One region of the Streptomyces sp. NPDC104202 genome, then DNA from elsewhere that is predicted to be linked to it. Evidence: riboswitches for the same ligand, from Rfam matches in the RefSeq annotation. Region 1 holds a riboswitch; the other holds the start of a gene.
The links. A riboswitch is a leader RNA that binds a small molecule or an ion and turns the genes downstream of it on or off. The one in region 1 is predicted to bind S-adenosylmethionine.
Positions count from the first base shown of each region.

Region 2: another riboswitch for S-adenosylmethionine. It lies ahead of thrC (threonine synthase); the one in region 1 lies ahead of ACZ60W_RS31800 (aminotransferase class V-fold PLP-dependent enzyme).

Region 1 covers NZ_JBVJMN010000068.1:15,081-29,386, forward strand. The annotation lists gene ctaD (aa3-type cytochrome oxidase subunit I) at 1-280, shown strand, start outside; gene ACZ60W_RS31760 (cytochrome c oxidase subunit 4) at 277-675, shown strand; gene ACZ60W_RS31765 (L,D-transpeptidase) at 798-2,051, shown strand; gene ACZ60W_RS31770 (hypothetical protein) at 2,057-2,458, opposite strand; gene ctaE (aa3-type cytochrome oxidase subunit III) at 2,661-3,281, shown strand; gene qcrC (cytochrome bc1 complex diheme cytochrome c subunit) at 3,356-4,165, shown strand; gene qcrA (cytochrome bc1 complex Rieske iron-sulfur subunit) at 4,162-5,214, shown strand; gene qcrB (cytochrome bc1 complex cytochrome b subunit) at 5,211-6,833, shown strand; gene trpD (anthranilate phosphoribosyltransferase) at 6,964-8,028, shown strand; SAM riboswitch class IV at 8,115-8,231, shown strand; gene ACZ60W_RS31800 (aminotransferase class V-fold PLP-dependent enzyme) at 8,458-9,855, shown strand; gene ACZ60W_RS31805 (Lrp/AsnC family transcriptional regulator) at 9,928-10,209, opposite strand; gene ACZ60W_RS31810 (rhomboid family intramembrane serine protease) at 10,206-10,940, opposite strand; gene ACZ60W_RS31815 (hypothetical protein) at 11,099-11,341, shown strand; gene ACZ60W_RS31820 (NYN domain-containing protein) at 11,375-12,739, shown strand; gene ACZ60W_RS31825 (C40 family peptidase) at 12,997-14,034, shown strand; gene ACZ60W_RS31830 (C40 family peptidase) at 14,232-14,306, shown strand, end outside.
Region 2 covers NZ_JBVJMN010000026.1:67,792-82,097, reverse strand. The annotation lists gene ACZ60W_RS18750 (hypothetical protein) at 94-507, opposite strand; gene ACZ60W_RS18745 (glucosyl-3-phosphoglycerate synthase) at 546-1,514, opposite strand; SAM riboswitch class I at 1,664-1,808, shown strand; gene thrC (threonine synthase) at 1,802-3,112, shown strand; gene ACZ60W_RS18735 (MoaD/ThiS family protein) at 3,127-3,405, shown strand; gene ACZ60W_RS18730 (cold-shock protein) at 3,803-4,006, shown strand; gene groL (chaperonin GroEL) at 4,391-6,019, shown strand; gene ACZ60W_RS18720 (hypothetical protein) at 6,107-7,780, opposite strand; gene ACZ60W_RS18715 (hypothetical protein) at 7,770-9,392, opposite strand; gene ACZ60W_RS18710 (SRPBCC family protein) at 9,670-10,140, shown strand; gene ACZ60W_RS18705 (class I SAM-dependent methyltransferase) at 10,166-10,909, opposite strand; gene ACZ60W_RS18700 (KamA family radical SAM protein) at 11,458-12,741, shown strand; gene ACZ60W_RS18695 (transporter substrate-binding domain-containing protein) at 12,816-13,556, opposite strand; gene ACZ60W_RS18690 (aldo/keto reductase) at 13,620-14,306, opposite strand, start outside.

The DNA.
Region 1 (14,306 bases):
CCTGCTCGGCCTGTCGATCCTGCCGTTCCTCTACAACGTCTGGAAGACCGCCAAGTACGGCAAGAAGATCGAGGTCGACGACCCGTGGGGCTACGGCCGTTCGCTCGAATGGGCGACGTCCTGCCCGCCGCCGCGGCACAACTTCCTCACCCTGCCGCGGATCCGTTCCGAATCCCCGGCGTTCGACCTGCACCACCCTGAGATCGCCGCTCTCGACCAGCTCGAGAACAAGGGCCACGAGGCCGAGGCCCTCACGGGCGGCAAGGAGGCCGGCAAGTGAAGATCCAGGGCAAGATGTTCATCTGGCTGAGCGTCTTCATCCTTGGCATGGCGATCCTCTACGGCGTCTGGTCCAAGGAGCCGGTCGGCACGACGGCGCTCTTCCTGGCCTTCGGCCTCTCCATCATGATCGGCTACTACCTGGCCTTCACGGCCAAGCGTGTCGACGCGATGGCGCAGGACGACAAGGAGGCCGACGTCGCGGACGAGGCCGGCGAGGTGGGCTTCTTCGCCCCCCACAGCTGGCAGCCGCTCTCGCTGGCGGTCGGCGGCGCGCTCGCCTTCCTCGCCATCGCGATGGGCTGGTGGATCCTGTACTTCTCCGCCCCGCTGATCCTGGTCGGCCTCTTCGGCTGGGTCTTCGAGTTCTACCGCGGCGAGAACCAGAACCAGTAGCGGTACCCCGCTCCGCACCGGAGCACACCGAGGGGCCCGGACACTTCGTCACCGAAGTGTCCGGGCCCCTCTTTTGCCGCACTCGACGCGCTGTCGGCGAGGAGTGTCCTTAGCGTGAAGTCATGAACGACACGCCGCGCATTCGGACTGTTCTGAGCTGCACTCTTCTGGCCGTCACCGTCACCGCGGCCGCCACGTCGTGTGCGGGCTCCGACGGTCATCCGCTGTCCGCGAAGGCCTACGACGCGGCGGACCAGCTCGCGGTCAGCGCCCCCGCCGACGGTGGACGGGTCGACCCCGAGAAGCCGCTGGAGATCACCGCCAAGGGCGACGACGGACGGATCACCGACGTCACCGCCACGGACGCCGCCGGGCACCACCTCGCCGGCGAGCTCACCGCGGACGGCAGACGCTGGCGCTCCACGGCCGCCCTGGCGGCCGGCGTCCGCTACACCGTCCGGGTGGCCACCGAGGACGAGGACGGCGCTCCAGGGGCCCGTGAGTTCACGTTCGAGACGGCTCCGGCCAAACGTGCGCTCACCGCCACCTTCGGGCCGGAGGCGGGCACCTACGGCGTCGGGCAGCCCATCACGGCGGAGCTCAGCCTCCCCGTCAAGGACCGGCAGGCCCGCTCCGTCGTCGAACGGGCCCTCAAGGTCCGCTCCACCCCCGCCGTCGAGGGGTCCTGGTACTGGGTGGACGACAAGAAGCTGCACTTCCGTCCGAAGGAGTACTGGCCCGCCGGCGCGCTCGTCACGGTCACCGGCAACCTGGACGGCCTCAAGGTCGGCGACAAGCTCTACGGCGGCGCCTCGAAGCCCCTGAAGCTCACCATCGGCGACCGGATCGAGGCCGTCGCCGACGCCGGGTCCCACTACATGACCGTGAAGCGCAACGGAGAAGTGATCAATACCATTCCGGTGACCACCGGCAAACCGGGCTTCTCCACCCGAAACGGTGTCAAAGTCATCCTCGGCAAGGAGTACTACGTCCGCATGCGGGGGACCAGCATCGGCATAGCCGAGGGCAGTTCCGAGTCGTACGACCTGCCCGTCTACTACGCCACCCGGGTGACCTGGAGCGGTGAGTACGTCCACGCCGCGCCCTGGTCGGTGGGCTCGCAGGGCGTGGCGAACGTCAGCCACGGCTGTGTCGGCATGTCGACCGGGAACGCGGCCTGGTTCTACGAGACCGTCCGCGCCGGCGACATCGTCCGCGTCGTCAACAGCATCGGCGACACGATGGACACCTTCGGCAACGGGTTCGGCGACTGGAACCTGTCCTGGGACAAGTGGCGCGAGGGGAGCGCCCTGGTGGAGGCCGCCGGAAGCCCGGTCGCCCCCACCGAGAAGGCCCGCCTCAGGCCGTCGATCTGATCAGCTCACGCGTCGATCGACAGACGGGCGCGCAGCAGCGAGGCCAGGGACGCCGCGAACTCCACCGGTTCCACCGGAAGGGTGATCGCGGCGTCCGCGCGGCTCCAGGTGGCCAGCCAGGCGTCCTGCGGGCGCCCGATGAGCAGCAGCACGGGCGGGCAGCGGAAGACCTCGTCCTTGATCTGGCGGCAGACGCCCATGCCTCCGGCGGGCACCGCCTCGCCGTCGAGCACGCACACGTCGATGCCGCCCTCGTCCAGGCGCTTCAGCACGGCGGGCAGCGTCGCGCACTCCACGAACTCGACCGGGGGAACGTCGGCCGCCGGCCTGCGCCCGGCCGCGAGGCGTACCTGCTCGCGGGTGTTCGCGTCGTCGCTGTAGAGCAGGACCGTGGCACTCGACTGCATCGTTCCTCCGCGTGGAAGTCCGTGGGATGGTCGTCGATCGATGCGCCGGATGCTACTCCGGTCCACACCTCGTCAACACCCGTTCAACACCTGTTCGAAGGGTGCTCCGGGGCGCTTCCACTGGGCCGTTCGGGCTGGACACGGCCCCCGGACACTCCGAACGGCACCCCCCGGAGTGAGGGCGGGATAAGCGACCGACATAATGTCGGTCGTGGCGACAGTAACGACAGTAGAAACAGGGCACGCGCACCCGTCGGTCAATCGACCGAACCTCACCAGCGTCGGAACCATCATCTGGTTGAGTTCCGAGCTGATGTTCTTCGCGGCCCTCTTCGCGATGTACTTCACCCTGCGATCGGTGACGGGTGCCGAGTACTGGGCGGAACAGGCTTCGGCCCTGAACTTCCCCTTCTCGGCGACCAACACCACGATCCTGGTGCTCTCCTCCCTCACCTGTCAGCTCGGCGTGTTCGCCGCCGAGCGGGGCGACGTGAAGAAGCTCCGGACGTGGTTCATCATCACGTTCGTGATGGGTTCGATCTTCATCGGCGGCCAGGTCTTCGAGTACACCGAGCTGGTGAAGCACGAGGGCCTCTCGCTCTCGTCGGACCCGTACGGCTCCGTGTTCTACCTGACCACCGGCTTCCACGGCCTGCACGTGACGGGCGGTCTCATCGCCTTCCTGCTGGTCCTCGGCCGGACGTACGCCGCCAAGAGGTTCACTCACGAGCAGGCAACCGCCGCCATCGTCGTGTCCTACTACTGGCACTTCGTCGATGTCGTCTGGATCGGCCTCTTCGCCACGATCTACATGATCAAGTAATCGGTCCCGCCGACACGGCGGACCGAGACATCCAGCAAGCATCGACGCAGAAGATCCTGACACCGGGGTAATCCGTGAAAAAGCTCTCCGCACGACGACGCCATCCGCTGGCGGCGGTCGTCGTCCTACTTCTCGCGCTGGCGGCCACGGGGGGGCTGTACGCCGCGTTCGCGCCCGCGGGCACGGCGAAGGCCGATGAAACCGCCCAGTCCCTCGCCATCGAGGAGGGCAAGAAGCTCTACTCCGTCGGCTGCGCCAGCTGCCACGGAACCGGCGGTCAGGGCACCTCTGACGGCCCCTCCCTCGTCGGCGTCGGCTCTGCCGCGGTCGACTTCCAGGTCGGCACGGGCCGCATGCCGGCCCAGCAGCCGGGCGCCCAGGTCCCGAAGAAGAAGGTCATCTACTCGCAGGCTGAGATCGATCAGCTCGCGGCGTACGTCGCCTCTCTCGGTGCCGGCCCGATCACGCCGACCGAGGGCCAGTACAGCCCGGAGGGTGCGGACATCGCCAAGGGTGGCGAGCTGTTCCGCACCAACTGTGCCCAGTGCCACAACTTCACCGGCGAGGGTGGCGCGCTGACCTACGGCAAGTACGCCCCGAACCTCGAAGGCGTGAGCCCGAGGCACCTCTACGAGGCCATGCAGACCGGCCCGCAGAACATGCCCTCCTTCCCGGACACGACCATGCCGGAGAAGGAGAAGAAGGACATCATCGCGTACGTCCAGGCCGTCAACAGCGACAAGGCCGACAACCCGGGCGGTCTCAAGCTCGGTGGCCTCGGCCCCGTCAGCGAGGGCCTGTTCGCCTGGGTCTTCGGTCTGGGTGCGCTGATCGCAGTTGCCATCTGGGTCGCGGCCCACACCGCTAAGGCCAAGAAGTCATGAGTAGCCAAGAGATTCCAGAAGAGAACCTGCCGGCAGGGCAGGACACCGCGCACGGCGCGGTGAAGGTCGCCGGCGACCCGTTCGCCGACCCGGGCCTTCCGCCCCACAAGCCGCGCATCCAGGACATCGACGAGCGGGCCGCCCGTCGGTCCGAGCGTGCGGTCGCCTTCATGTTCACGCTGTCGATGCTGGCCACGGTCGGCTTCATCGCGTCGTACGTGATCTTCCCGGTCGACAAGATCGTGTACATCTGGCCCTTCGGCCGGGTGTCCGCGCTCAACTTCGCCCTGGGCTGGTCCCTGGGCCTCGCGCTCTTCTTCATCGGCGCGGGCGCGGTCCACTGGGCCCGCACCCTGATGTCCGACGTCGAGATCGCGGACGAGCGGCACCCGATCGAGGCCGACGCCGAGACCAAGGCGAAGGTCATGTCGGACTTCGCGGCCGGTGCGGCCGAGTCGGGCATGGGCCGCCGCAAGCTCATCCGCAACACGATGTTCGGCGCGCTGTCGCTGGTCCCGCTCTCCGGCCTCGTGCTGCTGCGCGACATGGGCCCGCTGCCCGAGAAGAAGCTCCGGTCCACCATGTGGGCCAAGGGGCTGCAGCTCATCAACATGAACACGAACGAGCCGCTGCGTCCCGAGGACGTCGCCGTCGGTTCGCTCACGTTCGCGATGCCCGAGGGCCTCTCGGTGCACGACCACGAGTTCCAGACCCAGATCGCCAAGGCCGCCCTGATGATCGTCCGGATCCAGCCGGAGGACATCAAGGACAAGCGCGAGCTGGAGTGGTCGCACGAGGGCATCGTCGCCTTCTCGAAGATCTGCACCCACGTGGGCTGCCCGATCTCCCTGTACGAGCAGCAGACGCACCACGTGCTCTGCCCGTGCCACCAGTCCACCTTCGACCTCTCCGACGGCGCCCGCGTCATCTTCGGCCCGGCCGGTCACGCCCTCCCGCAGCTGCGGATCGGCGTGAACGCCAAGGGCTACCTGGAGGCGCTCGGCGACTTCGACGAGCCCGTCGGTCCTGCCTTCTGGGAGCGCGGATGAGCACCGTGACCGAAACGAAGAAAGCACCCGCCGGTGAGCGGGTCGCCGACTGGGCCGACGGCCGCCTGGGGATCTACACGCTGGCCAAGGCCAACATGCGGAAGATCTTCCCGGACCACTGGTCCTTCATGCTGGGCGAGATCTGCCTCTACAGCTTCCTCATCATCATCCTGACGGGCGTCTACCTGACGCTGTTCTTCCACCCGTCGATGAACGAGGTGGAGTACGTCGGACCGTACGTCCCGCTCCAGGGACAGCTGATGTCCGAGGCGTTCAACTCGACGATGCACATCTCGTTCGAGGTCCGTGGCGGTCTGCTCATCCGGCAGATCCACCACTGGGCGGCGCTGATCTTCCTCGCCGGCATGTTCGTGCACATGATGCGCGTCTTCTTCACGGGCGCCTTCCGCAAGCCGCGTGAGATCAACTGGCTGTTCGGCTTCCTGCTGTTCTTCCTGGGCATGTTCACCGGCTTCACCGGTTACTCGCTCCCGGACGACCTGCTCTCCGGCACCGGTGTCCGCTTCATGCAGGGCGCGATCCTGTCCGTGCCGGTCATCGGCACGTACCTGTCGATGTTCCTGTTCGGCGGCGAGTTCCCCGGCGGCGACTTCGTGGCCCGGTTCTACTCGGCCCACGTGCTGCTGCTGCCCGGCATCATGCTCGGCCTCGTGGTGGCCCACCTCATCCTGGTGTTCTTCCACAAGCACACGCAGTTCGCCGGCCCCGGCCGCACGAACAAGAACGTCGTGGGCATGCCGCTGCTGCCGGTCTACATGGCCAAGGCCGGAGGCTTCTTCTTCCTGGTCTTCGGCGTCATCGCGGTCATCGCGGCGATCGCCTCGATCAACCCGATCTGGGCCATCGGCCCGTACCGCCCGGACCAGGTGTCCACCGGCGCCCAGCCCGACTGGTACATGGGCTTCGCCGAGGGTCTGATCCGTGTCATGCCGGGCTGGGAGATCAACCTCTGGGGCCACACGCTCGTCCTGGGCGTGATGATCCCGCTGGTGCTCTTCCCGGCCGTCCTGGTCGCGATGGGTGTCTACCCGTTCATCGAGTCCTGGATCACCGGCGACAAGCGCGAGCACCACATCGCGCAGCGCCCGCGCAACGCTCCGACGCGCACCGCCTTCGGCGTCGCCTGGATCACCGCGTACATGATCATGCTGATCGGTGGTGGAAACGACCTCTGGGCGACCCACTTCCACCTGTCGCTGAACTCGATCACCTGGTTCGTCCGGATCTTCTTCTTCGTCGGCCCGGTCATCGCGTTCATCGCCACCAAGCGGATCTGCCTCGGCCTCCAGCGCCGTGACAAGGACAAGGTGCTGCACGGCCGCGAGTCCGGCATCATCAAGCGCCTGCCGCACGGTGAGTTCGTCGAGGTCCACGAGCCGCTCAGCCAGGGCGAGCTGCACCGCCTCACCGCTCACGAGCAGTACGACGCCGCGGAGCTTCCGCCGGCCGTCGACGAGAACGGTGTGGAGCGCAAGGTCGGCGCCCTGGAGAAGCTCCGGGTCAAGCTGAACAAGGGCTACTACGGCGGCGACAGCCAGATCGCCAAGCCGACGGCCGAGGAGTACAAGGAGATCCAGAGCGGCCACGGCCACCACTGATCACCCCGAACTCCTGATTTCCTGAGAGTCGCCACGGTGAGAGCCCCGTCCATTCGATGGACGGGGCTCTTTGCCGTCCCCCGGGGTCGATAGGGTGGGTGCGTACCCGTCACGATCACCAGGAGCTGCCATGAGCGCTGCGACCCCCGCTGGAGGACCTACGTCGGCGGGCCGCTCCTGGCCCGTCCTGCTGAACGGACTGCTCGACGGCCGGGACCTCTCCGCCGACGACACGGCCTGGGCGATGGACCTGATCATGAGCGGCGAGGCGACCGACGCCCAGATCGCCGGCTTCATGGTGGCGCTGCGGGCCAAGGGCGAGACCGTGCAGGAGATCGCCGGCCTCGTGCGGACCATGTACGCGCACGCCAACGTGATCGACGTGCCGGGCCCCGCCGTCGACATCGTCGGCACCGGCGGCGACGGTGCGAAGACGGTCAACATCTCCACCATGGCGTCGATCGTGGTCGCCGGAACGGGCACGAAGGTCGTCAAGCACGGCAACCGCGCCGCCTCCTCGGCCTCCGGCTCCTCCGACGTCCTGGAGAAGCTCGGCATCAACCTGAACCTGACGCCGCGGAGGGTCGCCGAGGTCGCCGAGGAAGCCGGCATCACCATCTGCTTCGCGGTGAAGTTCCACCCCTCGCTGCGGCACGTCGCCGCGGCCCGCGGCCAGCTGGGCATCCGGACCACCTTCAACGTCCTGGGCCCGCTGACCAACCCGGCCAAGGTGAAGGCCCAGGCCGTCGGCGTCGCCGATCCGCGCATGGCGCCGATCGTGGCCGGCGTGCTCGCCGAGCGGGGCAACTCCGCCCTGGTCTTCCGCGGCGACGACGGCCTCGACGAGCTCACGACCACCGCCACCTCCCGGGTGTGGGTGGTCAGGGACGGCCGGGTCGCCGAGGAGCGCTTCGACCCCCGTGACGTCGGCATCGACCTCGTCCCCCTCGAAGCGCTGCGCGGCGCGGACGCCTCGTACAACGCCGACGTCGCCCGCCGGCTGCTCGCGGGGGAGACCGGTCCGGTACGGGACGCGGTGCTGCTCAACGCGGCGGCGGCGCTGACCGCCCTGGAGCCCGGCACGGGCACCCTCGCGGAGCAGCTGGCCGCGGGCATCGCGAGAGCGGCCGAGTCCCTCGACTCCGGCGCGGCCCTGCGGTCCCTGGACGCCTGGATCGCCGCCAGCAACGCCTGACCTCCACCGGATCCCGAGCACGGCCCCGGTCCACCATCCGGACCGGGGTCTTGCGCTTCGGCGATCATGTGGCAGGATGCTCTACAGGTCACGAGTGACAGCGTTTTGGCCCCGGCTTGCTGTCCGGCAACCCTCCGTCCGTGGCGGGGTGCCCCGGGTGATGACCAGGCCGTAGGCAGCGAGGTCTACGGCAAGCGCGGACCCCTCGAACACCAGGGGTCCTGGTCTCTCGAGGAGCTTTTTCCGTGAGCAAGCGAATGCGATAGGGCGAATCCGCCCCTTCTTCACCCTCGGATCAGGGTCACTTCGGCGTACCCGCACACCCGCGGACGCCCCCCGTCGCCTCCGAGGCATCACCCGTACCCCGCCGTGTCCGGCCGCGTACGGGATCACCGAAGCCATCCGCACCGCCCGCCGGGAGATACCGCCATGTCCGCACGCCCGAACGCCGCCACCGCCACCGCCACCGTCGCCGACGAGTCCGCCGACCCCTGCTGCGCCGCCCCGCTGCCCGTGCTCGGCCGGGACGTCACCGTCCCGCTCGTCACCGGCGGCGAGGTGACCTACGCGGCGCTCGACTACGCGGCCAGCGCGCCGGCCCTCCAGCGGGTCTGGGACGACGTCGCCGCGTACGCCCCCTACTACGGCAGCGTCCACCGCGGCGCCGGCTACCTCTCCCAGCTCTCCACGGACCTCTTCGAGAACAGCCGCGTCACCGTCGCCGAGTTCCTCGACTGCCGCCCCGGCGACCAGGTCGTCTTCACCCGCTCCACCACCGACTCGCTCAACCTGCTCGCCCAGGCCGTGCCCGCCGGCTGCGAGGTCTTCGTCTTCGAGACCGAGCACCACGCCTCGCTGCTGCCCTGGCGGGACGCCCGCGTCACCTACCTCAACGCGCCGCGCACCCCCGCGGAGGCCGTCGCCACCCTGGAGCGCGCCCTCGCCGACCGCGACCCCCACGGTCCCGCGCTGGTCTGCGTCACCGGTGCCTCCAACGTCACCGGCGAGCTGTGGCCGGTCAGGGAACTCGCCGCCGCCGCCCACGCCCACGGCGCCCGGATCGTCCTCGACGCCGCCCAGCTCGCGCCCCACCACCCCGTCTCCGTGCGGGAGCTGGACGTGGACTGGGTCGCCTTCTCCGGCCACAAGCTGTACGCGCCCTTCGGCTCCGGCGTCCTCGCCGGCCGCGCCGACTGGCTCCAGGACGCCGAGCCCTACCTCGCGGGCGGCGGCGCCTCCCGCAAGGTCGCGCGCCGCGCCGACGGCGGGGTGGACGTCGAGTGGCACACCACGGCCGCCCGGCACGAGGCCGGTTCCCCGAACGTCATCGGCGTCTACTCCATCGCCTCCGCCTGCAAGGCCCTGACCGAGGCGGGCTTCGACGGACTGGTCGCCCGCGAGCAGCACCTCGTCGGCACCGTCCGCGCGGGCCTCGCCGAGGTGCCCGAGGTCCGGGTGCTGTCGCTCTTCGGCGACGACGCGCCCCGGGTCGGCGTCATCTCCTTCGTCGTGGACGGCTGGAACAGCTCCCACTTCGCCGCCGCGCTCTCCGCCGAGTACGGCATCGGCGTCCGCGACGGCCTCTTCTGCGCCCACCCGCTGGTCCGCACGCTGCTCGGCAGCGACCCGCAGGACCCGGGCGAGTGCGGCGCCCCGGAGGCCGCGCCCGGCGAGCGTTCCCTCAACGCCATCCGGGTGAGCTTCGGCGCCGGCACGCCGGACGAGCACGTCGAGCGGTTCGTCCGCGCGGTGAAGGAGCTCGTCCGGGACGGCGCGCAGTGGAAGTACCGCACCGAGGACGGCCGCTGCGTCCCCGACCGCGGCTGATCGGTCACTCGTACGGGTGAAGGGGGCCTCCCCGGCGGGAGGCCCCCTTCCTGTCGTCGCGCGGTCCCGGTCTCAGGACTCCAGACCGATGGCGAAGGCCGCCTCCAGGTCGTGCTGGGAGTAGGTGCGGAACGCCACGTGGGTGTCCGTGGCCTCGACGCCCGGGATCTTGCTGATCCGGCCGGGGATGACGTCCGCCAGGTCGTCGTGGCGGGGCACCCGGACCATGGCGATGAGGTCGTACGTGCCGGTCACCGAGAAGACCTCGCTGACGCTGTCGAGCGCGGCGATCGACTCGGCGATCTCGGGGATGCGGTCCACGCTGGTCTTGATGAGCACGATCGCGGTGATCACGGCTGGCTTTCTCCCTCGGTCGCCGCGGCTGGAGCCTTCACTCTATCCCCACCCCGGTAGCACCCCCAGGCGTAGAGGAAGCCGGCCGAGAAGCCCACGACGTGGGCGAGGTAGGCGACGCCCGGCCCCGGTCCCGCCGCCCGCGCGGCCAGCCACTGGAGCACGAACCAGAAGATCAGCACGATCCAGGCGGGGAAGCGCAGCGGCAGGAAGAGGAGGAAGGGGAAGAGGCTGGTGACCCGGGCGCGCGGGAAGAGGAAGAGGAAGGCCCCGAGCACCCCGGAGATCGCCCCCGACGCCCCCACCAGCGTCTGCTCGCTGTCCGCGTGGGCCACCGCGTACCCGAGCAGCGCCAGGTACCCCGTGCTCAGGTAGAAGAGGGCGAACCCGGCCGGGCCCATGCGCTCCTCGGCCATGGCGCCGAAGACGTACAGGAACAGCATGTTGCCCAGCAGGTGGAGCCAGCTGCCGTGGACGAACAGCGCGGTCAGGGGGGTGAGCAGGGCGTGCGGCTCGCCGGCGGTCAGCTCGGCGGGGACGACGCCCCAGCGGCGGAAGTAGGCGCCCTGCGCCGCCAGGAGCTCGTCCCCCGTGCCGTGCGCCGGATTGAGTCCGGAGACGGGGCTGACCACGAAGAGGAGGACGCAGGCGGCGATCAGTCCGTACGTCACCGTGGGTCCCCTGCGCGCGCCCCGCCAGGCGCCGCGACCCGCTCCTCGCCAGTCGATCATGGACAGATCATGGCGTACCGGGGTCGAAGTGGACAGAGTGCCTCGCCGTGCCCCCGGGTACCGGCAAGGCCGTAGTGTTACGGGCACGACGACCGCAGTTCGACGGCGCACCGCGGCTCCCGCACCTGGTATCACGCAACAGGAAGAAGGACGGCTCGATGACGACGGTTCCCCTGCCGACCGCCGAGACCCGCTGGCGCTGCACCCTCTGCGGCAACCTGACCCGCTTCGACGTGACGCGCTCCTCGAAGGTCGTCGAGTACGTCCATCTGGACCTCGCGGGCGACCCGACGGTCGAGGAGCGGCAGGTGGTCAGTGAGACCATCGAGTCGGTCCGCTGCCGCTGGTGCAACGCGGTGGACCAGATCGAACTGGTGGACAGGCCGGGCGCCGCCTCCTGACGGACGGCGCGGACGACATAGGGGTGACGGATCGTGGAGCAGCCCGCGCACGGTGGAGAGCCGGCCGGCGCGGCAGGTGACGCTGCCGAGACGCTCGACCACCCACTGCCGGAAGGCGTCCGGCGGAGGGTCGTCGCGCTGGTCGCGGACGCCTTCGGCGGGCTGACCGTCGCGGAGCTCCCCGCACCCCTGCGGCAGTACGCCCGCTTCACCGCGAGCCGGCGGGCCAAGTTCGCCGGCAACGCGATGGCCGCGGCCCTGGAGGGCGACCCGCTGTTCCGGCAGCGGATCGGCGAGCGGTTCAAGCAGGCCGAGCCCGAGCTGGCGGGAGCCGTGGAGACCGGCACCCCGCCCGCCGCCGCCGACCCCGTCGACGTGGCCGCGGCCGCCTACGTGCTGCGCCCGCCCGGCTGGGTCAAGCTCGTGGCCGCCGCGGGCGAGGAGGCCCAGCGGGCCGACGCCGAGCGGGCCGACGAGGCCGGCCGGCGCGAGCTGGAGCGGCTGCGCGAGGAGCTCGCCGCCGCCCGGGACCGCTCCCGCGGCGAGACCGAGCAGCTGCGCCACGACCTGGAGGCGGCCCGCAAGGAAGCGGAATCGCTTCACCGCAAGCTGCGCAGCGCCCAGAGCGACGTGAAGCGCGGCGAGGCCGCGCTGCGGCGCGTGCAGGGCGAGATCGACGCCGTACGGGCCGAGGGGGCCGCCCAGGTGTCGGCGGCCGAGAGCGAGAGCCGGCGGCTCAAGGCCCGGCTCGGCGAGGTCGAGGCGGCCCTGGAGGCGAGCCGCCGGACCGCCCGCGAGGGACGTTCGGTGGAGGACATGCGGCTGCGGCTGCTCCTGGACACGGTGCTGGACGCCGCGCAGGGCCTGCGCCGCGAACTGGCCCTGCCGCCCGTGTCGGTGCATCCGGCCGACACCGTCGACGCGGTGGAGCCGGGGCGCATGTCGCCGAAGGACATCGCGGCCCGGGCGCTGTCGGAGACCGATCCGGCCCTCCTCGACCAGCTGCTCGCGCTGCCCCAGGCGCATCTGGTCGTGGACGGCTACAACGTCACCAAGACCGGCTATCCGACGATGCCGCTGGAGAAGCAGCGGCTGCGGCTGCTGGGCGGCCTCTCGGCCCTCGCGGCGCGCTCGGGCGCCGAGGTCACCTGCGTCTTCGACGGGGCGGAGCTGGCGGCGCCGGTGCTGCTCGCGCCCCCCCGCGGGGTGCGGGTGCTGTTCTCCAAGCCCGGTGTCACCGCCGACGAGTTGATCCGCCAGCTGGTGCGGGCCGAGCCCCCGGGGCGGCCCGTCGTGGTGGTCTCCACCGACCGAGAGGTGGCCGACGGCGTGGCCAAGGCGGGGGCGCGTCCGGTTGCGTCCGTCTTGTTGCTGAAGCGGCTTTCGCGTCTCTCGTAGCGCCTCGCAACTCATGGGTCGTATGACCGAATTGTGATGGACGGGCCGTCAAGTGGCCATCACTGCCCGTGTGCTGCGTGTGAACAAAGTGCCGTGCGAGCGATATTTTTGCCGGTGGGATTTGAACTGATCACAACTTGGTCACTAGGGTCAGGCATCGAACCTTCGCGCGGTTGATCACCCATCCGGGGTGGCGGCGGAGGAACCGCCTGCCCCTGACCGGTTGGGCGGCTCTGAGGAAGAAGGAGATCGCCTTCGTGGCGTCCCACCGTCGACCCAAGCAGCCGAGCCGCGCCCGTGTGACCGTGCTCACCGTGACCGCGGCCGCCGCCGTGGCGTTCACCGCCCAGTCCGGTGCCCAGGCGGCCCCTGCCCAGCCCAAGATCGACGAGGTCAAGTCGAAGGTCGACAAGCTGCACCACGAGGCCGAAGAGGCCACGGAGCAGTACAACCTCGCCGAGGAGCGCCGCGGCAAGCTGCAGACGGAGATCGGCAACCTCCAGGACAAGGTGGCCCGCGGTCAGCAGGAGCTCAACGCCCTGCGCGACCAGATCGGTTCGGTCGCCAGCGCCCAGTACCGCTCCGGCGGTATCGACCCGGCGCTCCAGCTCTTCCTCTCCGCCGACCCGGACACCTACCTCGACAAGGCGTCCGCGATCGACCAGCTGAGCGCCCAGCAGGCCGACGTGCTCACCTCGATCCAGGCCAAGCAGCGCACCCTCGCGCAGCAGCGGACCGAGGCCACCACGAAGCTGGCCGACCTCGAGGACGTCCGCAAGACGCTCGCCGCCAAGAAGAAGAAGTTCCAGGGCAAGCTGGCGGAGGCCCAGAAGCTCCTCAACACCCTCACCGCGGCCGAGAAGGCCAAGATGGCGGAGCAGGAGCAGCGGGCCAGCCGTGACGCCGGCGAGCGCGTCGACCTGGGCAACGAGGTCCCCGCGAACGGCTTCGGCGCCGCCGCGCTCGCCGCCGCCGACACCCGCGTGGGCATGCCGTACGTCTCCGGCCACGAGGGCCCCAGCTCGTTCGACTGCTCCGGTCTGACGCAGTGGGCCTACGGCAAGGCGGGCATCGACCTCACCCGCACCACGTATACCCAGCAGAACGACGGCACGAAGATCGGCCGCAGCCAGCTCAAGCCGGGCGACCTGGTCTTCTTCAACGGCCTGCAGCACGTCGGCCTGTACGCGGGCAACAACACCGTCCTGCACGCCCCCTACTCGGGCGCCTACGTCCGCTACGAGTCGATGAACACCCTGGGCAGCTTCCAGTTCGGAGTCCGCGTGGCGGGCTGACGCCCCCCGCGACCCGCTGCGGCATGCCGCCCGAACGGGTGGTTCGCCACGACGCGCGCTGACCTGACGCCCCGCCGGTGACCTGTGTTCTCCGGCGGGGCGTCACTTTGTGTGCCCGGTGGCTTCGTTGGACGCGGAGTGATCAGCGGCTACTGTCTGCCGCGCCAGTCTGCGTCGAGCCGAACGGAGCGCGATTCGTGGCGTCCCACCGCCGACCCGCCAGGGTCACCGTCCTCACCGCCGCCGCCGCGGCCACCGCGGCGGCGTCCCTC
Region 2 (14,306 bases), on a different contig from region 1:
TGGATCCGGCCACGCTGCGTCGTCGCAGGTCAGCGCTGCGGCCGGGCGTCCCACCTGCCCTGTCGCCGGTGGCGTGGCGGGCCCGCCGCGGGATCAGTCGCGGCGGCCGCGCAGCGCGGCCCTGGCGACGAGGCCGGTCGCCGCGAGTGCGACGGCGAGGGCGCCGAGCAGCCAGAGGCGCTCGTCGCCGGCCCCGGCCGAGGAGCCGCCGCGGGGCGTGCCGGGGGCCTGGTGGCCGTTCCGCGCCGCGTGGGTGACGGTGGCGGCGCGGCCGCCCGGGACGGCTCCGGCGGGGCCGTCCGGCCGGTTCGTGCGGGAGGCCGGGCCGGGGTCCGTGCGGACGGCGGCGTGCGGCGTCGCGCCGTACCGCTCGCCGGGGGGCCCGGCTCCGTCCGCGGCGGCCGGTGCGGACGCCGTGAACGCGAGCGAGCCCGCCGTGAGGACGACGGCCGCCGTGCGGCCGATGACCGCCGGCAGGCGGCCCGGGTGGTGGTGTCTGCAGCCCATGAAGCGCAAAGGTATGCAGAACGGATCATCAGGGGGCGTTACGCCACGCGGCGGCGCGCGTACTCCGCGATCTCGGCCATCGGGGGCCGCTCCTCGGTGTCCACGGCGTAGGTCCGCGGCTCGAAGCCCTTCTCGCCCCGCTCGAACTGGGTCAGCCGGGGCCGCACCAGATGGCCCCGCGACAGCCGCAGCTGCGCGGTCCGGTAGATCGCCGCCGCCATCCGGCCCAGCGCCTGCCCGTCCTGGTGCCGGTGCCGCCGCACCCCCACGTCCACCTGGGCGAGCGCGTCCAGGCCCACCGTGTGCAGCGCGTCGACCAGCAGCCCCAGCTCGACCCCGTACCCCACCGGGAACGGCAGCCGTTCGAGGAGCGAGCGCCGCGCCGCGTACTCGCCGCCCAGCGGCTGCACGAAGCCGGCCAGCTGCGGCCAGTGCAGATTGAGCAGCGGACGCGCCACCAGCTCCGTCACCCGGCCGCCCTGGGCCGGGGCCGCGCCGGGCGCCGCCCCGTCGGGGGCGTCGCCGAACGGGCGGTCGTACATCGCCTTCACGAAGTCGACGTCCGGGTCGGTGAGCAGCGGGCCCACGATCCCCGTCACGAAGTCCGCGGAGAACTCCCGCAGGTCGGCGTCGACGAAGCACACCACGTCCCCGCGCGTCGCCATCAGCGACCGCCACAGGACCTCGCCCTTGCCGGGCACGGCCGGTATCCGGGGGAGTATCGCGTCGCGGGCGACCACCCGCGCCCCGGCCGCCGCCGCCACCTCCGCCGTGCGGTCCGTGGAGCCCGAGTCGATCACCACCAGCTCGTCGACGAGCGGCGCCGCGTCCGACATCAGCTCGCGGCGGATGACGGCGACGATGTCCCCGACCGTCGCCTCCTCGTTCAGCGCGGGCAGCACCACGCTGACGGTCGTCGAACGCTTGGCGGCGAGGATCCGCTCCAGCGGCCGGTCGGCCACTGACCAGGACCGCCGGTCCAGCCAGCGCTCCACCTCTTCCAGCACGTGATCTCCATCTCGCGTTACGGACGGCCGGTCCAAGCATCCGGGCCTTCGGTTACAGTCTTGAACAACGCGGATCCCCGATGCACGTCGGGGTGCCGACCGCGTCGGAGCACGGGAACGAAAGTCCACCGCGCTTCACAATCGAATACCGCTCATCCAGAGGGGCAGAGGGAAACGGCCCGTTGAAGCCCCGGCAACCCTCCAGTCGGTTACTCGTCCTCCAGCGAGGTCCCCGGCTAGGGAAGGTGCCAAATCCGTCTCATGGCGAAAAATTCGTCATGGGAAAGATGAGGAGAAAGGGCCTCGCCTCCATGGCTGCACAGACTGTCGCCTCCGCCACCACCGTCGACCTCGGTCCCGCTTCCGGGCTTTCGTGTCGCGAATGCGGAGAGCTCTTCCCGCTCGGTCCGATCTTCGCCTGTTCGCTCTGTTTCGGACCTCTTGAGGTCGCGTACGACCTTCCGACCGGCGACCCCGAGGCGCTGCGCAAGCAGATCGAGGCCGGTCCGGCCAACATCTGGCGCTACGCCCCGCTGCTGCCCGTCCCGGCCGACGTCGCCGAGAAGCCGAACCTGAACCCCGGCTGGACCAAGCTCGTCCAGGCCGACAACCTCGCCCGCGAGATCGGTGTCGCCCCCGGCAGGCTCTTCGTCAAGGACGACTCCGGCAACCCGACCCACTCCTTCAAGGACCGGGTCGTCGCGCAGGCCCTCGAAGCCGCCCGCGCCTTCGGCTTCACCACCCTCTCCTGCTCCTCCACCGGCAACCTGGCCGGCGCCGTCGGCGCCGCTGCCGCCCGCGCCGGCTTCCGCTCCTGCGTCTTCATCCCGCACGACCTGGAGCAGGGCAAGGTCGTCATGGCCGGTGTCTACGGCGGTGACCTGGTCGCCATCGAGGGCAACTACGACGACGTCAACCGCTTCTGCTCGGAGCTCATCGGCGACCCGCTGGGCGAGGGCTGGGGCTTCGTGAACGTCAACCTCCGCCCGTACTACGGCGAGGGCTCCAAGACGCTGGCGTACGAGATCTGCGAGCAGCTCGGCTGGGTCATCCCCGACCAGCTCGTCATCCCGATCGCCTCCGGATCGCAGCTCACCAAGATCGACAAGGGCCTGCAGGAGCTCATCAAGCTGGGCCTCGTCGAGGACAAGCCGTACAAGATCTTCGGCGCCCAGGCCGAGGGCTGTTCCCCGGTCTCCGCGGCCTTCAAGGCCGGCCACGACGTCGTCCGCCCGCAGAAGCCGAACACGATCGCCAAGTCGCTGGCCATCGGCAACCCGGCCGACGGCCCCTACGTCCTGGACATCGCCCGCCGCACCGGCGGCGCCGTGGAGGACGTGAACGACGAGCAGGTCGTGGACGCCATCAAGCTGCTCGCGCAGGCCGAGGGCATCTTCGCCGAGACCGCGGGCGGCGTGACCGTCGGCGTCACCCGGAAGCTCGTCGAGGCCGGTCTGATCGACCCGGAGCTCACCACCGTCGTCCTCAACACCGGCGACGGCCTCAAGACCCTCGACGCGGTGGCCGACACCTCTCAGGCGACCGTCACCATCCGCCCGAGCCTGGACGCGTTCCGCGACGCCGGCCTGGCCCTCTGAAAGGTTACGAAGACATGGCCGTGAACGTCCGCATCCCCACCATCCTCCGCACGTACACCGGCGGTCGGTCCGAGGTGCAGGCCGAGGGCGCGACCCTCGCCGAGGTCATCGCCGACCTGGAGAAGAACCACACGGGCATCGCCGCCCGCGTCCTGGACGACCAGGGCAAGCTGCGCCGCTTCGTCAACGTCTACGTGAACGACGACGACGTGCGCTTCGAGCAGGGTCTGGAGACGGCCACCCCGGCCGGTGCCGGCGTCTCGATCATCCCCGCGGTGGCCGGCGGCTGCTGAGCCGTTCCGCGTCCCGTCCCTCGTGAATTGCCCCTTCCGCGTCAATAAGCGGAAGGGGCAATTCTGCATGGTTGAGCGGGGTAGAGTTGGGGAAGTCCCCTCCGCTGCTCATGCCGGACGCATATGAAAAGGCGTCTCCGCGCGACAAGAAGCAGCCAAAGTCCCGGTGCGTTGTGTACGTTCTGCGCCTTTTGCCGGGCCCGACTTGCCCCGGCATCCAGGGGATTCTCCCCAATTCCCCTTTCCGCCTGGCCCAGAATTCTCGCTCGAATGACCTGTTGCAGAGGGCAGTTGGGCAGATACATTCAGCGGCGGTCGACGCGTTCCGGCGCAGGGTCTGACCCGGGTTCCGCGAGGTGCGGGTCCCGCGCAAGGGCCAGTAATAGGGGAGTTAGGCATGGCTCAGGGCACCGTCAAGTGGTTCAACGCGGAGAAGGGCTACGGCTTCATCGCGGTCGACGGTGGTGCGGATGTTTTCGTCCACTACAGCGCGATCCAGATGGATGGCTACCGCAGCCTCGAAGAGGGACAGCGAGTCGAGTTCGAGATCTCGCAGGGCCAGAAGGGTCCGCAGGCGGACATGGTCAAGCTCGCCGTCTGAGCGCGGCGCGATCGGCCACCGACGCAACGCCGTCGAGGGGTCCGCATCCCTGAGGGGATGCGGACCCCTCACGCGTTCCCGCTCCTTCCCCCGCGCCCCCGCTCACCCCTCCCGCCACGTCCCGATCGTCGAGAATCGCTTGCCCCCTCCCGCCGCCCGACCATCGCCCCTCATCGACGTTCCTCCGGAACGGCTTGCACTCTCCTATGCCGAGTGCTAATCATTGGCGTTAGCACTCGGAAGGTGAGAGTGCTTACGAGGATCGGGCAGATGAGGCCCGCGGCCAGGTGGGGCAAGGAACCATCGGGCACGCAGGCCGTCCGTCGCGGGCGTCGGCGCGGTCCTGGAGCGTTATCCACCCCATGTCCGGGAGGACCACTTCACATGGCCAAGATCATCGCGTTCGACGAGGAGGCCCGGCGCGGTCTCGAGCGCGGCATGAACCAGCTCGCTGACGCCGTCAAGGTCACCCTCGGCCCCAAGGGCCGCAACGTCGTCCTCGAGAAGAAGTGGGGCGCCCCCACGATCACCAACGATGGTGTCTCCATCGCCAAGGAGATCGAGCTCGAGGACCCGTACGAGAAGATCGGCGCCGAGCTGGTCAAGGAAGTCGCCAAGAAGACGGACGACGTCGCCGGCGACGGTACGACCACCGCCACCGTCCTCGCCCAGGCGCTCGTCCGCGAGGGTCTGCGCAACGTGGCCGCCGGTGCCAACCCGATGGCCCTCAAGCGTGGTATCGAGAAGGCCGTCGAGGCCGTCTCGGGCGCCCTGCTCGAGCAGGCGAAGGATGTCGAGACCAAGGAGCAGATCGCTTCGACGGCCTCCATCTCCGCCGCCGACACCCAGATCGGCGAGCTCATCGCCGAGGCGATGGACAAGGTCGGCAAGGAAGGCGTCATCACCGTCGAGGAGTCGCAGACCTTCGGTCTGGAGCTTGAGCTCACCGAGGGCATGCGCTTCGACAAGGGCTACATCTCGGCGTACTTCGCCACCGACATGGAGCGCATGGAGGCGTCGCTCGACGACCCCTACCTCCTGATCGTCAACTCCAAGATCTCCTCCGTGAAGGACCTGCTCCCGCTCCTGGAGAAGGTCATGCAGTCGGGCAAGCCGCTGCTGATCATCGCCGAGGACGTCGAGGGCGAGGCCCTGTCGACCCTGGTCGTCAACAAGATCCGCGGCACCTTCAAGTCCGTCGCGGTCAAGGCCCCGGGCTTCGGCGACCGTCGCAAGGCCATGCTGAACGACATCGCCATCCTCACCGGCGGCACGGTCATCTCCGAGGAGGTCGGCCTCAAGCTGGAGAATGCGGGCCTCGACCTGCTGGGCCGCGCCCGCAAGGTCGTCATCACCAAGGACGAGACCACCATCGTCGACGGTGCCGGTGACAGCGAGCAGGTCGCCGGTCGCGTGAACCAGATCCGCGCCGAGATCGAGAACTCCGACTCGGACTACGACCGCGAGAAGCTGCAGGAGCGCCTGGCGAAGCTCGCCGGCGGTGTCGCGGTCATCAAGGCCGGTGCCGCGACCGAGGTCGAGCTCAAGGAGCGCAAGCACCGCATCGAGGACGCCGTTCGCAACGCGAAGGCGGCCGTCGAGGAGGGCATCGTCGCCGGCGGTGGCGTCGCCCTGCTCCAGGCGTCGAACGTCTTCGAGAAGCTCGAGGCCGACCTCACGGGTGACGAGGCCACCGGCGCGAACATCGTGAAGCTGGCCCTCGAGGCCCCGCTGAAGCAGATCGCCGTCAACGCCGGCCTGGAGGGTGGCGTCGTCGCGGAGAAGGTCCGCAACCTGCCCGTCGGCCACGGCCTGAACGCCGCGACCAACGAGTACGTCGACCTCATCGCCGAGGGCATCATCGACCCGGCGAAGGTCACGCGCTCCGCGCTGCAGAACGCCGCGTCGATCGCCGCGCTGTTCCTCACCACCGAGGCCGTCATCGCCGACAAGCCGGAGAAGGCGTCCGCGCCGGCCGGCGGCGGCATGCCGGGCGGTGACATGGACTTCTGATCCTCCGGGATCGGCGGTTCATCGCTGAACGCGAACGAGGGCGGCACCCCCACGGGGGTGCCGCCCTCGGGCGTCGTGCGGACGTGATCAGCGCACGTCGACGTAGTCCGGCGTGGCGACCGGCGCGTGGAAGTGCGTGGCGTCGCCCCAGTACCGGACGCGCCAGCTGCCGTCGACGGTGGCCTTCGCCTTCAGCGTGACCTTGCCGGTGGACGCCGAGCGGCCGGTGGCGACGATGCGCCAGGTGGTGGAGCCCTTCGGTAGGAACTGCAGGGCCACGGCCCCGTTCCCGTACGCCCGCCAGGCGCCGCCCGTGTAGTGCTGGAGGGTGGCGGTCGTGGTGAGCGTGCCGCCCTTGGCGACCGGCTCGGGACCGGCGTTCAGGCCGATGACCCGGGCCTCGGTGCGGACCAGCCGGAAGACGGCGCTCGCGGTCCCGGCGAAGACGTCGGTCTCCGGGTGACGGAAGCGGTAGTAGCCGCCGCGGCTGGCCGCGGTCAGGGTGGTGGCGTAGTAGTTGCTCGCCGTGGTGAGGGCGATCCGGCGCCAGCCGGTGCGGCCGTCCGGCGAGACCTCCAGGTAGAGCGGCTCGTCGAAGTACGCCTCGGCGTCGTACGTGGCGCGCAGGGTGCCGGTCGCGGTGACCTTGCCCTCGTTGGTCAGGACGCGGGACCCGAGGAGGATCCGGGCCTCCTGCGGCATGGCGAGGCGGCCGCGGACGGGAACGGTGAAGTTCTGGTACGGGTCGACCGGGACGGCGGCCCAGCTGTCGACGCGCAGCCCCGGGAGGGCCGGGACGGTCGCGGTGAAGCGGCCGTCGGCGTCGGTGGTGACGGTCTTGCCGAAGCCGCTCATGAGGGAGCCGGACCAGGACGGGCCGACCTGGACCTGCTGGCCCGCGAGGGGCGCCCCGTCGTTCTGCGGGTCGGTCATCCGGCCCGTGACGACGGCCTGCTGGCCGGGCAGGACCCGGAAGCGGTCGGCGGTCGCCTGCACGGCCACCGTGTGCGGGCGCAGGGAGTACAGGGTGTGGGCGTACGAGACGCTGCCGTGCACCTCCTCGCTCGCCTCGGCGAAGGCGACGCGGAACTCGTCGCCCGGCTTGACGGCCGTGTACGCCTGGCCGGTGAAGGCGCCCGTCTCCGTGGTGACGGCGGACTGCACGGGGCCCGCCTCCGGGGTGGTCCGCCGGATGTCGACGGACCGGCCGGTGATCGGGACGAGGTCGCCCGAGCCCGGCTGGACGCCGGTCAGGGTCCCGCTGGGGACGGTGGTGCGGTCGTCCCAGCCGGGGGTGGAGAGGCCGAACTCCAGCTGCGGCCGCAGCGTGAAGTCGAGCGTGCCGGCGTCCGTGCGGGTGCTGGTGTTGCCCTGCGAGTCCGTGGCCGTGACGTCGAGGGAGTAGCGGCCGAGCGAGGGCAGCGTGCCGCCGTCCTCGGTGAGCTTGAGCGGGTCGGACGAGGTCAGCCCGTAGCGGCCCTTGACCCACCCGTACTCGGTGAGCGAGGGGATCTCGGCGACGACGGTGTCGCCCCTGCGGATCGTCACGGCGACCTTGGCGACCGTGACGCCGGGGACGTCGCTCCAGGCCGCGACGTGGAAGATGCCGCGCTGCTGGTCGTCGGTGAGGGCGGGGCCGATGGAGACCGGGGACGCCGCGGGGGCGTCGGCGGCCTGCGCGGGGGCCGCGCCGAGGAGCAGGGCGGTGGCGACGGCCGCTGCGAGCGTGGTGGCGGAGGTCCGCCGCAGGTCAGAGCGCATCGATGTACTTCACCTTCGTCTCGCTGTGGAAGTAGCCGCTCGCGGACTGCTTCACCATGGCCCAGGTGCCGTCGCCGTAGTTGGTGGCGCGGAAGCTGAAGGAGCCGTTGGCGTTGGTGGCGACGTCGCGGGTGACCCAGTACCACTCCGAGTAGCCCTTGGGCTTGAACACGAGCATCACCTTGGCGCCCTTGAGGGGCCGCCAGGCGCCGCTCGTGTACTGCTGGAGGGTGCCGGAGACGGTCATCTTGGCGTTCACGCGGGGCCGCGCGGGGCTGATGGTGAAGGCCGAGAAGCGGGTCGGGACGCGGCTGAGCCGGATGGTGCCGGTGACCTTGCCGACGAGCTGGTCGGTCTCGTAGTGGTACAGCCGGTACATCGCGTTGTGGTACCCGCGGGCGGAGATGTCGAACGGGCAGCCGCCCTCGGTGCCGCCCGCGGCCTTGCCGTTGGCCAGGTTCTTCCAGGTGCGGCCGTTGTCCACGGAGGTCTGGAGGAAGACGTACTGGTCCCAGCAGGTGAAGGTGTTCACGGACAGCTTGCCGGTGGCGCGGACCGTGCCGTACTCGTCGAGGGCGACGCGGACGCCGCCCCAGGCGAACGGCTGCGGGACGGCGATGGCCCCCTGGTCGTAGGCGCGGGAGGCGTAGTACACGGACGGGGCGACCGAGGTGTACACCTGCGTCGTGTGCGAGGCGCGCGCGGGGAACGAGAAGGAGCCGTCGGCCGCCGCCGCTCCGCTGCCCATGAGGCCGGAGACCGCGAGGGAGTGGTACTCGGGCTTGGCGGAGGTGGTGATGAGCGGCGCGCCCGCGTACGGCTTCCAGCCGTCGGGGGTGAGGCGCTCGACGCGGCCGGTGACGGTGACGTCCGTGCCGGCCTGGACCCGGTACTTGTTCAGGTCGGCGGTCAGCCGGTACGAGGTCTTCTCCACGCCGACCTCGGGGACGGCGACGGGCAGCGTGGCCACCGTGTCGGCGTTCGGCGCGACGACGACGGCGCTGCCGCCGCGGATCTCGGCGTTCGGGGAGAGCGGCAGCGAGAAGGCGCCGTCCTCACCGGTGGTGGCCGTGGCCTTCAGCGTCTTCCACTCGTCGGAGACGAGCTGGAACGTGATGCTGACGCCGGTGCCGGGCAGGGCGGGCGTCCGGGCCCCGGTGACCGGGTCCCAGGTGGTGGCCCGGCCGGACAGGACGACCTTCCGCTCGGTGAGGCTGGTGGTCTTCCGGTCGAAGGAGAGCCCCGAGACGCCGGTGTGCAGCTTGTGCACGTAGGTGCCGCCGGTCCACCGCTGGACGGTGCCGCCGGGCTGCCGGTACTCGACGACGACCGGGTAGGTGCCGTACGGCGTGCCCTCGGGCAGCCGCGGCGCGGTGTCGGAGACGTGGCCGTAGGGCCGGCCGGTGTCGTTGTCCCCGGCCTGCCACGTGAGGGCGTCGGCCGACGCGAGGACCGTGGCGTCGGGGGCGGTGGAGGACATGACGCTCGCCTTCACCCACAGCGGGTCGCCGCTGATCTGGACGCCGATCCTGGCGTCGTCGGTGGTGAAGGTGGCGGTGACGTCGGAGGCCGCGTGTGCGGCCGGTGCCGTGATGACGGCGGGTACGGCCATACCGGCCGAGAGTGCGAAGACGGCGGCCGCACGGACAAAGGCGTGCGGAAGCCTGCGCGTGGTGCGCGGCAAGAGGGACCCCCCACAGGTCTGAGAAGGCGGCTGCGCCTTTGGTCGAGGCGGCCGCATAGCAGGCACCTTAGCGCCCGGATGTTGAACATGTTCATTCGCTTTACGGGAGTGCCGGGGTGATCCTGGAATGAGCAGGAGAGGCGTCCGGGGGTGGTTTCGGTGCTTTCGGCGCCTTCGGTGTGCGGACCGGGAAGGGGTCGCGGCCATGGTCACCCTGATGACGACGCCGGCCGATCGTGAGCTGGTCGTCACCCGCACCTTCGACGCCCCGCCCGGCCGGGTCTGGAAGGCGTGGACGCGCCCCGAGCACGTCCGCCGGTGGTACGGGGCGGCCGCCCTGACCACGACGGTGGTCGAGATCGACCTGCGTCCCGGCGGCGCCTGGCGGTGGGGGCAGACCGCGCCCGACGGCCAGCAGATCGTCTTCTCCGGCGTGTACGAGGACGTGGTCCCGGCCGAACGGCTCGACTACACCGAGGTGTTCGAGCAGATGCCGGACGCCGCGCCGGTCCGCGTCACCCTCGCCTTCGACGCGACGCCCGACGGCGGCACGGCCCTGACCAGCACGTCCTTCTGGCCGTCGAACGCCATCAGGGACCAGGCCCTGGCCGCGGGCATGGAGGCGGGGATGCGGGAGCAGTACGACCGGCTCGCGGAGTACCTGACGTCGATGTGAGGCATCCTGGCCCCAGGCCGTCGGCCTAGGCCGGGCGCCGGAAGAGGGCGGTCCAGAGGAAGGACTCGCCGAACACCGGGGAGCCGGCCGGCTCGTCGCGCATCCGGCGCACTTCGATCTCCGTCAGCCCGGCGAAGACGGCCCGCAACTGCCCTTCCGTGTAGGCGAGTCCGCCCTCCAGGCTGCCGCGCCGGTAGAACTCGGCGTCCGGCAGTTCCGATCCCATCCCGCCCTCGCCCGCCGCGAACGAGGTCAGGGCGAAGAGCCCGCCGGGTGCCAGTACCCGTTCCAGGAGCGCCAGGTAGGCGACCCGGCGGTGCGGCGGCAGGTGGTGGAAGCATCCCGAGTCGTAGACCAGGTCGTACGGCCCGTCGAGCGCGGTCGTGAAGGCGTCCCCGCACACGAACCGGATGCCGTCGCGGCCCGTCTCGCGCGCCCGCTCCCGGGCCCATCCGATCGCCGTCGCGGAGAGGTCGACCGCGTCCACCCGGTATCCCAGCGAGGCGAGGTGCAGCGCGTTCCGTCCCGGTCCGCACCCCAGGTCCAGGGCCCGGCCCCGGACCGGCAGCAGCCCCCGTTCCCCGTACGCCACCACATTCTCGTCCGGCTTCCGCACGAAGAACGGCACGGGCCTGTCCCGGTCCTCGTAGAAGCCGTCCCACCACTCCGCGCCGCCCGCCGTCCAGCGGTCCCCGCCGCCGGCGAACAGGCCGTCCAGCATCCCCAGAACATCCTCGATCGTGCGCACGCCACGGTCGTTCCCACCCATGCGGATCTCCCCTCCGAGTTCCTCTCCAGATTAGTGGCCGGGGTGGCGAAATCCCAGGTCAGAGCATGTTCGGTGAGGTCGCCGACGCTCCCTGGGGAGCCTCCTGGCAGCGTCTCGGCACCGGACCCCCGCCGACGCCCGGCCGTCCCCGCGCCGCCGCTTCCAGGGCCGTGCGGGGGCCTTCCCGGGCGGCGCGCGGAGCACTTTCCGGAGCGTTCCCCCGTGCCCGGGCCGCCGCCGCGTATGGGGGTCGCCGGGCAGGGAGGAAAGGCGTCAATCTGGCGGACGCCCCGGTTCCGTGGGGCGGCCGAAACCCCTCCGGTTTGAACCGGGTGGTACCCGCGCGGACCGGTCGCGCGGAGCGGGAGCGGGCCCGCGGGGCTGTCCGGTAGGCGGTGCACCGGATTGGCCGGACTGCCCGGTTGCCGTCGACTCCGGCGGCCGGTAGGGGCATTGGCGGGCGCGGGCGGGCTGCCCATCATCGTCCGGGGTGGGTGGGACGGAGGGGCGGTCGGGTGGCCGACGGAGGTGCGGGGGGTGGGGGACGGATGACTTCGTTCACCGGGCAGCGCTTGGGCAGGCTCATTGCCGAGCGGACCGGGCAGCCGGAGCTCGGGCACGACGCCGAGGTCGTCGGGAGGGTGCTGCCGTTCAAGGTCAGCGCCCATGTCGTCGACGAGCTGATCGACTGGGCCCGGGCGCCCGACGACCCGCTCTACCGGCTCGTGATGCCGCACCGCGACATGCTCGCGCCCGCGGACTTCGCGGCCGTCGAGGCGGCGCTGCGCGACCGCGACCGGGTCAGGCTGCGGCTGGTCGTGGACGGGCTGAGGGAGCGGCTCCACCCGCATCCGGGCGGCCGGCTCCACCCGGACGTGCCCGAGGACGCCCGGGGACTCCGGCACACGTACCCGGAGACGCTCCTCGTCTTCCCGCGCCAGGGGCAGACCTGCCACGGCTACTGCGCGCACTGCTTCCGCCGGCCGCAGTTCACCGGCGACGCGGAGCGGCGGCAGGCGGTGGACGGGCCGGCGGCGGCCGACGCCTACCTCGCGGACCACCCGGAGGTCACCGACGTGCTGCTCACCGGCGGCGACCCCCTCGTCATGCGGGCCGGGCTGCTCGACACGTACGTCGCGCCGCTCCTCGCCCGGCCCCACGTCCGCACGGTCCGCATCGGCACGCAGGCCGTGTCGTTCTCCCCGGAGCGCTTCCTCACCGCGCCCGACGCCGACGACCTGCTGCGGCTCTTCGAGCGGATCGTGGCCTCCGGGCGCCGTCTCGCCCTCATGCTGCACGTCTCCCACCCCCGGGAGCTCCACCCGGAGCCGGCGCGGCGCGCCCTGCGGCGGCTGCGCGCCACCGGTGCCGTCCTGCGCACCCGGGCGCCCGTCGTCCGGCACGTCAACGACGACGTCGACGTGTGGGCCCGCATGTGGCGGGAGCAGGTCGCACTGGGGCTGGTGCCGTACTCCATGTGCGTGGAGCGCGAGACCGGCCCGCGCCGCTCCTTCGGCCTGCCGCTCGCCCGCGCCCTCGCCCTCCACGCCGACGCCGCGCGCCGGGTGCCGGGGCTCGCACGGACCGCGGGCGGCCCCGTCATGTCCACCGGTCTCGGCACGCTCGTCCTCGACGGTGTCGTCCACCTGCCCGGGGGCCCCGCCTTCGCCCTGCGGGCCCTCCGGACCCCTGACCCGGACCTGACGGGGACCGTGGCGCACGCCCGCTTCGACCCCGCGGCCCGGTGGTGGGACGACCTCCTCCCGTACGGGCCCCGGGACCGGGTCCTCGTACCGGGCCGGCCGCTGACGCTGGAGGGCGTGGTGGGGTAGGCCGGGCGCGGGACGACCGGACCCGGCACGCCGTCGGACGCCGGAGCCGCCGGCCCGGCACGCGGGCGGAGGGGTCAGGCGGGCGGGGCGGCGAGGGCCGCGTCCTGGCCGGAGCGGCGGAGGGCGTCCGCGACGAAACCGTTCGCCTTCAGCTCCTCGACGGTGCCGCGGAGGAAGGCGACCGTCTGCGGGGCGCGGCTCACCGTCGTGCCCACGGCCTGCCGGATCTCCATGAACCGCTCGTCGAGCAGCCGCACCTCCGGGTGCGCGGCGGCGTACGCGGCCATGGGCTGGCGGATGCCCGCGCCCGCCTCCAGGCCCGCCTCGCGGAAGGTGTCGACGCCCTCCTCGCCGCGCACGACGGTCGCGTGCGTGAGGGTCCTGGACAGGAACAGGTCGTACGCCGAGCCCTTCTTGACCCCGATCCGCACGCCGGGCGCGTCCACCTCGGCGACGCCGGTCAGCGCGGAGTCGCGCGGGACGGCGTACACGCCCTCGATGAGGACGTACGGGGCGGTGAACGCGACCTCCGCCTCCCGCGCCGGGTCCACCGCCAGGAAGCAGAGGTCGGCCCGGCCCTCCGCCATCGCCTCGAAGGACTTGCGGGCCGCGTCGAAGCAGAGCAGCTCCACCCCCACCCCGAGCCGCGCCGCGATCTCCCGCGCCAGGTCCACGGTGATCCCGGCCGGGGCGTCGGGGGTCCCCTGGGCGAGGACGGGGTTGCCGAGGTTGACGGAGGCCCGCAGGGTCCCGGTGGGCGCGAGGTCGGCGACGACGGCGGGGTCCGGGACGGGGTGCGGGGTGCGGGGCGTCATGGGGGTGGAGTCTAGGTCGTCCCGTCCGGATCGTGCGGGCGGGCGGGATCCGGAAGGGACGTCCTAGGCGGCGGCGCGGTGCGCCCGGTCGAGGCGGGCGAGTTCGCCGGGGGTGAGGCGCAGGGCACCGGCGGCGACGTCGGCGGCGAGGTGGGCGGGGTCGCCGGTGCCGGGGATGGCGAGGAGGTGGGGGCCCTGGTGGAGGGTCCAGGCGATGCGGACCTCGGCGGGGCCGACGCCGTGGGCGCGGGCGACGGCGAGGACCTCCTCGTGCTCGGCGGAGGTGGCTCCGGTCTCGCGGCCCGCGGCGGCGATCGCGTAGAAGGGGACGAAGGCGATGCCCTGCTCGCCGCAGTGCCGGACGAACGCGTCGTACTCGGGGCGGACCCCGATGCCGTACATGTTCTGCACGCAGACGACCGGGGCGATGGCGCGGGCCTCGGCGAGCTGGTCGGGGGTGACGTTGGAGAGGCCGAGGTGGCGGATGAGGCCGGCCTGCCGGAGGTCGGCGAGGGCGCCGAAGCGCTCGGCGATCGAATCCGTGCCGAGGACACGGAGGTTGACGACGTCGAGCCGGTCCCGGCCGAGCTGCCGCAGGTTCTCCTCGACCTGGGCGCGCAGCCCGGCGGGGGTGCGGGCGTGCTCGCTCCAGGCTCCCGAGAGGTCGCGGGCGGGCCCGACCTTGGTGGCGATGACGAGGTCGTCGGGGTAGGGCCCGCCGAGCGCGCTGTTGATCAGCTCGTTCGCGGA